Regions from separate parts of the Peptacetobacter sp. AB845 genome, predicted to be linked through region 3. Evidence: riboswitches for the same ligand, from Rfam matches in the RefSeq annotation. Region 3 holds a riboswitch; each other region holds the start of a gene.
What was found. Region 3 has a riboswitch for glycine ahead of ACK2WO_RS09450 (saccharopine dehydrogenase family protein). Riboswitches for the same ligand answer to the same signal wherever they lie in the genome.
Positions count from the first base shown of each region.

Region 1: linked by a shared signal. The riboswitch ahead of ACK2WO_RS10495 (GrdX family protein) and the one ahead of ACK2WO_RS09450 (saccharopine dehydrogenase family protein) in region 3 are both predicted to bind glycine.
Region 2: linked by a shared signal. The riboswitch ahead of ACK2WO_RS00835 (alanine/glycine:cation symporter family protein) and the one ahead of ACK2WO_RS09450 (saccharopine dehydrogenase family protein) in region 3 are both predicted to bind glycine.

Region 1 covers NZ_CP180001.1:2,217,082-2,220,299, forward strand. Annotated here, with positions in the region: gene trxB (thioredoxin-disulfide reductase) at 1-875, opposite strand, end outside; gene ACK2WO_RS10495 (GrdX family protein) at 1,047-1,424, opposite strand; glycine riboswitch at 1,520-1,625, opposite strand; gene ACK2WO_RS10500 (M3 family oligoendopeptidase) at 1,963-3,218, opposite strand, start outside.
Region 2 covers NZ_CP180001.1:191,680-194,897, reverse strand. Annotated here, with positions in the region: gene ACK2WO_RS00840 (heavy metal translocating P-type ATPase) at 1-1,227, shown strand, start outside; glycine riboswitch at 1,512-1,606, shown strand; gene ACK2WO_RS00835 (alanine/glycine:cation symporter family protein) at 1,716-3,110, shown strand.
Region 3 covers NZ_CP180001.1:2,002,250-2,005,467, reverse strand. Annotated here, with positions in the region: gene ACK2WO_RS09455 (patatin-like phospholipase family protein) at 1-1,184, shown strand, start outside; glycine riboswitch at 1,290-1,395, shown strand; gene ACK2WO_RS09450 (saccharopine dehydrogenase family protein) at 1,602-2,849, shown strand; gene ACK2WO_RS09445 (GGDEF domain-containing protein) at 2,911-3,218, opposite strand, start outside.

The DNA of each region.
Region 1 (3,218 bases), 210 kb from region 3:
ACCTGTCTTAAAGGTTTCTGTCTGCAGTCACCAGCTGCGAATACACCTGGTATGTTAGTTCTCATGTGGTCGTCAGTTAATAAGTAGTTCTGTTCGTCCATATCTAATATACCTTTGTATAAATCAGTCTGAGCTATAACACCTATGAATACGAATACACCCATTGTTCCGTCTTCTTCATCAGCGAAATATTCATGAGTTTCTCCAGTAACTGTATTTTTGAATACTACAGATTCTAGTATTCCGTCACCTTTTATTTCTTCAACTACTGTATCTAGTAAGAATTCTATTTTAGGGTTCTTTCTTGCTTTTTCTTCTATACTCTTAGCACATCTGAATCCCTGTCTTCTGTGAACTATTGTAACTTTTCTAGCGAATTTAGTTAAGTACATAGCTTCTTCTAAAGCACTGTCTCCTCCACCAACTACGAATACTTCGAAGTCTTCAAAGAAGTCAGCATCACAAGTTGCACAGTAAGAAACACCTTTACCAGTGAATTCTGCTTCTCCTGGGCATCCTATTTTTCTTGGGCTTGCACCAGCTGCAACTATAACAGCTTTAGTTCTATATTCTGTACCACTTTCACCTTTTAATACTTTTATATCTCCTTCAAGCTGAACTTCAACTATACCATCTCTTTTTATTTCAGCACCGAATTCATCACACTGCTGAACCATTCTAGCTGTTAAAGATGGACCACTTGCATTTTCAACAGATCCAGGATAGTTTGCAACTTCATGAGTTATAACTATCTGTCCACCATTTTTAGTTTTTTCTAATATTAGAGTTTTCATTTTAGCTCTAGCTCCGTATATTCCTGCAGCTAGTCCAGCTGGTCCTCCACCGATTATGACTATGTCATATAAATTTTCCATTTCGTCATCCTCCTGATTGAAATATAAATCTTTTATTAATTTAAAATTCAAAATTTAAAACAATATTATTATTTTGAATAGTAATTACTAGTACAACTTCTTAAAAAATGTTTTCCCGTTATACAGGTATGTCTGTAAATGTTTTCCAATTAACCGTCTAATACTATTCTTTTAATACTCATACTGGATTCTCGAGATTGTGTTAGTCATTATATCTAAGTCTATAACTCTAAAATCATCCATAACACTCTCTATCCAATTTGGAGTTACTTTATCATTTTGGAATTTAGAAGCTGTATTTATAGCATCTTCTATTAGTTCCACTGACTGAAAATCTAATCCAGCTCCATCAGCCATTATAACTGTTCTGTAAGGAGTTTCATTAGGTTTAACACTTCCATAAAGCGGATGTGAAAGTAATCTACATCCTTTGTGAATATGTTTTCTGCATTCTTCAAGAACACCTATGTAAGATGTATCAATAAGTCTTACATCCATTTCAGGAAAACTATCCTTTATTTTAGAATTATTTGTTACTATAAACATCATTACACTCTCTTTCATCCTAGAAACTTTAAACAAAAAAACAGAGAAAACAAATTTCCCAATTTGTCTTCTCTGTCAAAATTCTTTTTCAGAGATCTGTCCGCTATATAGTATATTCACCTGAGAAATTCACATTTACTATTGGGAAATAGTAGATGTTTGTACCTTCGGTCCCCATTTAAGGAAGTCTCCTATACGCTTCATCCAGAAATATTTTTTTGCTTGTTTCTATATTTGTTAAGTTAAGTATATAAATTTTCGATACAAATATCAAGCCTTTTTTTTAATTTTTTTCTATTATTTTTTCAAATATTTTTCACATTATTTTCTAATAACTTATAAAAGTTAGTTATATACTTGATTTTAACCACTTACATCTTTGAATTTTTCTTAAGGTTGTTAGTTATATTTTTTTATTTTTTTGGCTTTTTCATCTGTTTTATTTTATTTTCTATATATATATTAAAATTTATATTATATTTAACATAATATTCTTTAACTATTGTAAATATTTAAACTGCACTATATGAAGTTGCATAAATTACTTTCTGTCTATCTTACCAACACTCCAATTATAGATTTTTCCTATAATGTTATCTAAACACCCTTCTTCAAATGGAGATTTTAAATTTCCTGCATTTACAGTTTCAACAAAAGATCTTTTACCTGCATCCCTACAAATTTCCATATAATTTTCTAAAACTTCATCATAATTTTCTTCCATATTGCTCCAAATCTGTAGAGCACATACCTCCGCAAGTGCATAATCTATATAATAAAATGGATTTTTAAATATATGTCCTTGTTTAAACCACCAACATCCCTTTTCTAAAAACTTATTTCCGTCATAGTTTTTCCACGGTGTATATATTTTTTCTAACCTTCTCCATTCTGAATTTCTCTCTTCTGGAGTAAGCTTTGGATTTTTATAAATAATATGCTGAAATTCATCTACAATCATGCAGTAAGGAATCAATCTAACAATCGTTGCCATATGAGTTCTTTTAAATTTTTCCTCATCATCTTTAAAGAATAACTTCATCCAAGGCCAAGTTAAAAGCTCCATAGTCATAGAGTGTATCTCACAACAATCAAGAGTTGGGAAATTTATTTCAGGCATATCTATATTTCTCGACATATATAACTGGAATGCATGTCCAGCTTCATGAGTCAATGTATCCACATCATCAAAAGTCTTATTAAAATTAGAGAAAATAAACGGTGCTTTTATTTCTGGAATATATGTACAATATCCACCAAATCCCTTAGATTCTTTTGTTTCTAAGTCCATAAACCCATTTTCTATCATGAAGTCAAAAAATTCGCCGGTTTCTTTAGATAATTCATGATACATTTTTGATGCTGCTTCTAGTGTTTCATCGTAATCTGTTACAGGCTCCATATTCCATCCAGGATACTCAACATCATCGTCATAATATTTCAACTCATCAATGTTTAGTCTTTCTTTCTTTTGTTTATTAAACTCATCTACAAGAGGAATCCATTTTTCTCTAACTTCTTTTCTAAACTTATCCACATCTTTTTCAGTGTATTCTGTTCTTTTCATTCTTAAATATCCTAATTCTACAAAATCATCATACCCTAATTTTTTAGCCATTCTATTTCTAACTTTTACTAATTCTTCAAAAACAGAATTAAATTTGTCTTCAATTGATTCAAAATAATTATAGAACCGTTCAGAAGCTTTTTTTCTTTCTTCTCTATTATCCGATAACATATACTTATTCATCTGTGATAAATTATTGTATTTTCCATCATATAATATTTTTGCAGATG
Region 2 (3,218 bases), 740 kb from region 3:
CTTGATATGGTTGAAAATGCAGGAAGTAGAAAATCTCAGACAGAAAACTTTATATCAAAATTCTGTAGATATTACACTCCAATAGTTGTTGGATTGGCATTAGCTGTAGCATTTATACCACCACTAGTTATTGAAGGTGCTGTATTTAGAGATTGGTTATACAGAGGATTAATATTCCTAGTAGTTTCATGTCCTTGTGCATTAGTATTATCAATACCTCTAAGTTTCTTTGGTGGAATAGGATCTGCATCTAAAAACGGTATACTTATAAAAGGAAGTAACTATTTAGAAACTTTAAGAAAAGCAAACACAGTAGTTCTTGATAAGACAGGTACTATAACTAAAGGTGTATTCAAGGTTACAGAAATAAATCCTGTTGGAATGTCAGAAGATGAGTTATTAAAATATGCAGCTATTGCAGAAGCAAACTCAAATCATCCAATAGCAAAATCTATAATGGAAAGCTATAATGAAAAATTTGAAGAAGAAGTAAAATTAAGTGAAATAGACAAGTACGAAGAAATAGCAGCACATGGTATAAAAGTTTTATACAATGGTAAAACAATACTTGCAGGAAGCTCTAAACTTTTAGATAGTGAAAATATAGAATACAAAAAAATAGAAGAAAGCGGAACAACTGTATATGTTGCAGTAGATGGAAAATTTGCAGGATGTATAGTAATATCTGATGAAGTTAAAGAAGATAGTAAAAGAGCAATAGAAGAAATGAGAAAAGTTGGAATAACAAATGTAGTTATGCTAACTGGTGATAATGAAGCTGCTGCAGCTAAAATAGCTAAAGAAGTTGGAGTAAACAAACATTATTCAGGACTTCTACCTAATCAGAAGGTTGAAATACTTGAAGAAATCGCAAATGAAAATAGTACAGGAAATACAATATTCATAGGTGATGGTATAAATGATGCCCCAGTTTTAGCTAGAGCAGATGTAGGTATAGCAATGGGTGGTGTTGGATCTGATGCTGCTATAGAAGCAAGTGATATAGTATTTATGACAGATGAATTATCAAAACTACCTATAGCTAAGAGAATATCTGAAAAAACAAATAAAATTGTTTGGCAGAATATAGTATTTGCAATGGGTGTAAAAGTAATAGTAATGCTTATGAGTACTGGTGGAGTTGCAAATATGTGGGAAGCAATATTTGCAGATGTAGGAGTTGCTCTTATAGCAGTATTAAATGCAATGAGAACACTTAAAGAATAGTTTTAAGCTAATATAATTTAGTAGCTTAATAAACAAAAGTATAGAAAAATAGAAACTCTTTATATAGATACAATTATTTTTTAGTACTGTAAAAAAAATAATTGTATACATCTAAAAATAAATAAATTAACAATAAAACACACATATTTTATAAAAATAAAAATAAAATATGTGTGTTTTTTGAAAATTATAATTAATTTAAAAAATATATTGTAATTGAATAAAATAGATGATATTATAAAAAGCAGATGGATAAGTTGTATTTATAAATATTAATAAAATCTATTAGGAACTCTGGAGAGTCTCCAAAAAAGGGGCGCCGAAGGTGTACGCAAACTTGGTTTGCAAATCTCTCAGGCAAAAGGACAGAGCAGTAAGGCAGATTAAATTTTAAAAGTCTGTTTGCAAATGTTCTACTCTTATTTTTTGGAGCTGATATATCAGCTCTATTTTTATTTCCAAAAATAAAAGAAAAGGAGAGTAAACGCATGGAATTATTTTTAGACAATCTATTAGACATAGTAGTAGCCGTAAATGGATTTTTATGGAATTTCTTACTACTATTCATCTTATGTGGAGTTGGAATATACTACACATTCAAATTAAAATTTATACAGGTTAGAAAATTTGGAGAGGGCTTCAGATTAGTGTTCGGAAACCTAAAGTTAAATGGTGAAAAGAAAGAACACGGTGAAATGACACCTTTCCAGTCATTAGCAACAGCTATAGCAGCTCAGGTTGGTACAGGCAACTTAACTGGTGCAGCTACAGCACTTCTTTCTGGTGGACCAGGGGCTATATTCTGGATGTGGCTTAGTGCATTCTTTGGAATGGCTACAATTTATTCAGAAGCAACTCTTGCTCAGAAATATAAAACAGTTGTAGATGGCGAGGTAACAGGAGGACCTGTATACTACATCAGAGCTGCATTTAAAGGGAAATTTGGTAAAGTCTTAGCAGCGACATTCTCAGTATTAATAATATTTGCACTTGGATTTATGGGTAATATGGTTCAGTCAAACTCAATTGGTGCAGCATTCTCAGAAGTTTTTGCAAGTAGAAATATAAACATACCTCCAATAACAGTTGGTTTATTAATAGCTGTAGTAGCGGGATTTGTGTTTATAGGTGGAACACAGAGATTGGCATCAGTTGTTGAAAAAATAGTACCTATAATGGCATTCGTATATATAATAGGAAGTTTAGCTTTAATAGGAATGAATATATCAGAAGTTCCTGAAGCTTTTAAAATGATAATAGTTGGAGCATTTAATCCAAAAGCAGTACTTGGTGGTGCAGTTGGTATATCTATAAAAGAAGCTATACGTTACGGTGTAGCAAGAGGATTATTCTCTAATGAAGCTGGTATGGGTTCTACACCTCATGCACACGCAAGAGCAGCAGCTAAAAACCCTCATGAACAGGGATTAACAGCTATGGTCAGTGTATTTATAGATACTTTCATAATATTAAACTTAACAGCATTCTCTATATTAACTAGTGGTGTTTTAGATTCAGGAAAAGAAGGTATAGCACTTACTCAGACAGCTTTCGTAAATACTTTTGGTAGTGGAGGAGATTTATTTATAGCAATATGCTTATTATTCTTCGCATTCTCTACTATACTTGGATGGCATTTCTTTGGACGGATAAACGTAAAATATTTATTCGGACAGAAGGCAGTAAAAATATATTCACTAATAGTTATACTATTTATAATAGTTGGATCTACATTAAAAGTTGAATTAGTTTGGCAGTTAGCTGACTGTTTCAATGGTTTAATGGTTATACCAAATGCTATAGCACTATTTGCACTTAGTGGAGTAGTAATGGGGATATACAAGAAATATGTAAATGGAGATTCAGATAAGGATCAAAAATAAACTATAAAATTTCATATTAAAAGTATAAAATTATAAGTATAAGATTAATTGATTTAAATAATAGTAAAATCGGGAGATATTAAGTGAGTTTATAGTATTGATTTTGGT
Region 3 (3,218 bases):
CTTCGATAGGTGCTTTTAATGCAGCTATGATAGTCCAAGGGGACTTTGATGTATGCTACAATATGTGGAAAAATATGCAACCAGAGACATTATTTAATGTTGATAACCAGTTTATGGAAAATTTAGTCGATAAAAATATAGATAGAGGCATGCTAGAGTACGCATCTACAGAGGCTAAAAAAGTAATAAAAAATAAAGGAATTGATACTGCAAAGCTTAGAAGAATTTTAGATTTATACATAGATGAAGAAAAAATTCGTAAGTCAGATATGGATTTTGGCCTTGTTACAATAGAATTTGACGGATTAAAACCTGTACCAGTAGAGATTTTTAAGGAAGATATTCCAGAAGGAAAGATAAAAGATTACATAATGGCAAGTGCTAATTTACCTGTTTTTAAGAGTGAAGATATAGATGGAAGGACATTTATAGATGGTGGATTTTATGATAATTGTCCACTTAGACTTTTAGAAAGCAAGGGATATGATGATTTAGTGGCTGTCAGGGTGTCTCCAAACAGAAAACTTAGAGAGCCTATAAATGAATCTACAAAATTTATAGAGATTAAACCATCTGAGCCTCTTGGAAGAGGGCTAATTTTTAGCAACGATACAATAAGAAGAAATATGCTTAAAGGATATTTTGACCGGATTAAAAAGATTGAGGGCCTAAAAGGAAATAAATACTACATTACTGGAATAACAGATGATGAATTTATGAAGAGACTTATTTCCTATCCAAATGAAAAAATAATTCCTTATGCTGAAAGTAGGGGAATAGTAGGAAAAGATCCTAAAAGGGTTCTGTTTGAAGATTTAATACCTGAAACCGCAGAAGCTCTAAAAATGGGAAAAGAATCTACTTATCAAGAAATTTTTATAGGTCTACTTGAAGCAATAGCAGAGGGTAAAAAGATTAAAAAGTTTAAAATATATTCACTAGATGAATTTATTAATTGTATAAATAATTCTGAGGATAATGAATCAACTAATTCAAAATTATTGGAGCTTAAAAAAACAGCACTTCGACTTGCAAAGCCAATAGAAAAGATGACACCTATAACGTTTAAAGAGAGTATTTTAAAAGAATTTGAAGAGAATATGCTCGATGATATAGGGTATCATGTAAGTCAGCTAGAAAGTTATGAAAAAAGTGAAGATAGAGATGATGATGGTTGGGATTAAGTAAATATTTATTTATAGATAAAAATAATTAAATATTTATAATTAAAAAATTTGACAGTTTGATGAAAATCTTATATTATAAAAATGACAATCAAATATGTTCGGATGAGGACTGCATTAGAGACTTTTTAAATAAAGCGCCGAAGAAGCAAAACAGAAATTTCATCTTGTTTCTGTGGAAACTGACAGGCAAAAGGAGGGCAGTCTGACGATACTTTGGAGAGAGTGATTAAATTCACCGCCTACGAGGATATAACCAACTGGCAAAAGGACAGAGATATAGATGCATTTATTTGTGTATCTGTATCTCTTTTTATATTTTTTGAAGGTTGGTATTTTTTATACCTATTTATAATAAAAAGAGAAACCCATATTTGTGCAAGATGCAAGACTATATACAAAAGGGAGAGAAAAGATATGAGAATGTTATTAGTAGGTGCCGGAGCAGTCGGTGAATCAATTTTAAGGATATTAAAGGAAAGAGATAAGAATAGCGATTGGCTAGAGCTTGTAGTTGTTTCTGATTATGATTTAGACAGAGCAAAAGAAGTGTGTGATAATCTAGGAGATTACGATAGATTCAAACCAGAATTTGTAAATGCAAAATCAAAAGAAAGTATGAAAGAACTTGTAAAAAAATACGACTTAGATTTTGTTATGGATGCAACAGCTCCATTTTTAAGCAATTATATATTTGATGCAGCATTTGAAGCAGGAGCAAACTACGGAAATATGGGAACTTGGTCTGTTCCAATGGAAAATCCAGCATTTGGTCTAGGTATAGAAAACAGTTATACGGAGCCAATGACAAAGTACAATTTTGATAGACACGAAAAATGGGCAGAAAATGGACAGTTAGCTTGTATATGTATGGGAATAGATCCAGGAGTTGTAAATGTATTTGCAAAATATGCAGCAACAAAATTATTTGATGAAATAAAAGAAATACATGTAAAAGACGGTGGAAATCTTCAGATACCTTCTGCGGATAAAGATGATATTACTTTTGGATTCAATGTATGGACAGTTTTAGATGAATGTATGAATCCTAATGTTGAATGGGATAAAAATAACGGTGGATTTATAGTAGAAGATGCTTTTGCTGGAGAAGAAAAATTTGATATGCCAGAAGTTGGAGAAAATACTCTAGTAAAAATAGAACACGAAGAAACTGTTACAATGCCTAGATACCTTGAACAGTACGGATTAGAAAGAGTTACATATAAAATATCTCTTGACGAAAATCTTATGAATGCATTAAAAGTTATAGATAAATTAGGACTTAGAGGAACTAAACCTGTAGAAGTAGGTGGAGTAAAAGTTTCTCCTAGAGATGTTGTAGCTGCATGTGCTCCACAGCCTAAAGACATAGGAAATGAAATGGTTGGAGAAATGTGTGTTGGAATACATTGTAAGGGAATTAAAGATGGTAAAGAAAAAGAAATAATGATGTATCAGACATTTGACAATCAGGAATCTATGAAAGATTGGGGAATGCAGGCAGTAGTTGCACAGACAGGATTTGGTGCAGCAATAGCAATAGAGCTTATAGGTAGAGGAATATGGACAGGAGAAGGAGTATATTCTCCAGAATACTTTGATCCAATGCCATACCTAAATATAATGGATGAAGCAGGATTTGATTATAAAATAAAAGAAATGTAAGTATAAAAAATAAATGTAAATATAAAAAATAGCTGTTGCAAAGTACGCAACAGCTATTTTTTTACTCTTCATCTTCGTCAGGCATCCATGATGTTTTGAATTTTCTTTTGTTTTTACACATCATGTAGTCCGTTCTACTTACTAAATCAAATATAGATTTATCGTAACCGTATTTGTATGAATCATAGCCTATAGAAGTTATCATTTTTATATCATGAAGTTGGTTGTAAGAAGTTATTACAGATTGGAAAAGTTCTATATACCTTTCAACCTTTTCTTTAGGTTCATTTTTTATAAGCACTATAAACTCATCTCCGCCTATTCTAAAGCAGTTTCCTATATCTTCAAATGTATCTTCTATACTATCTG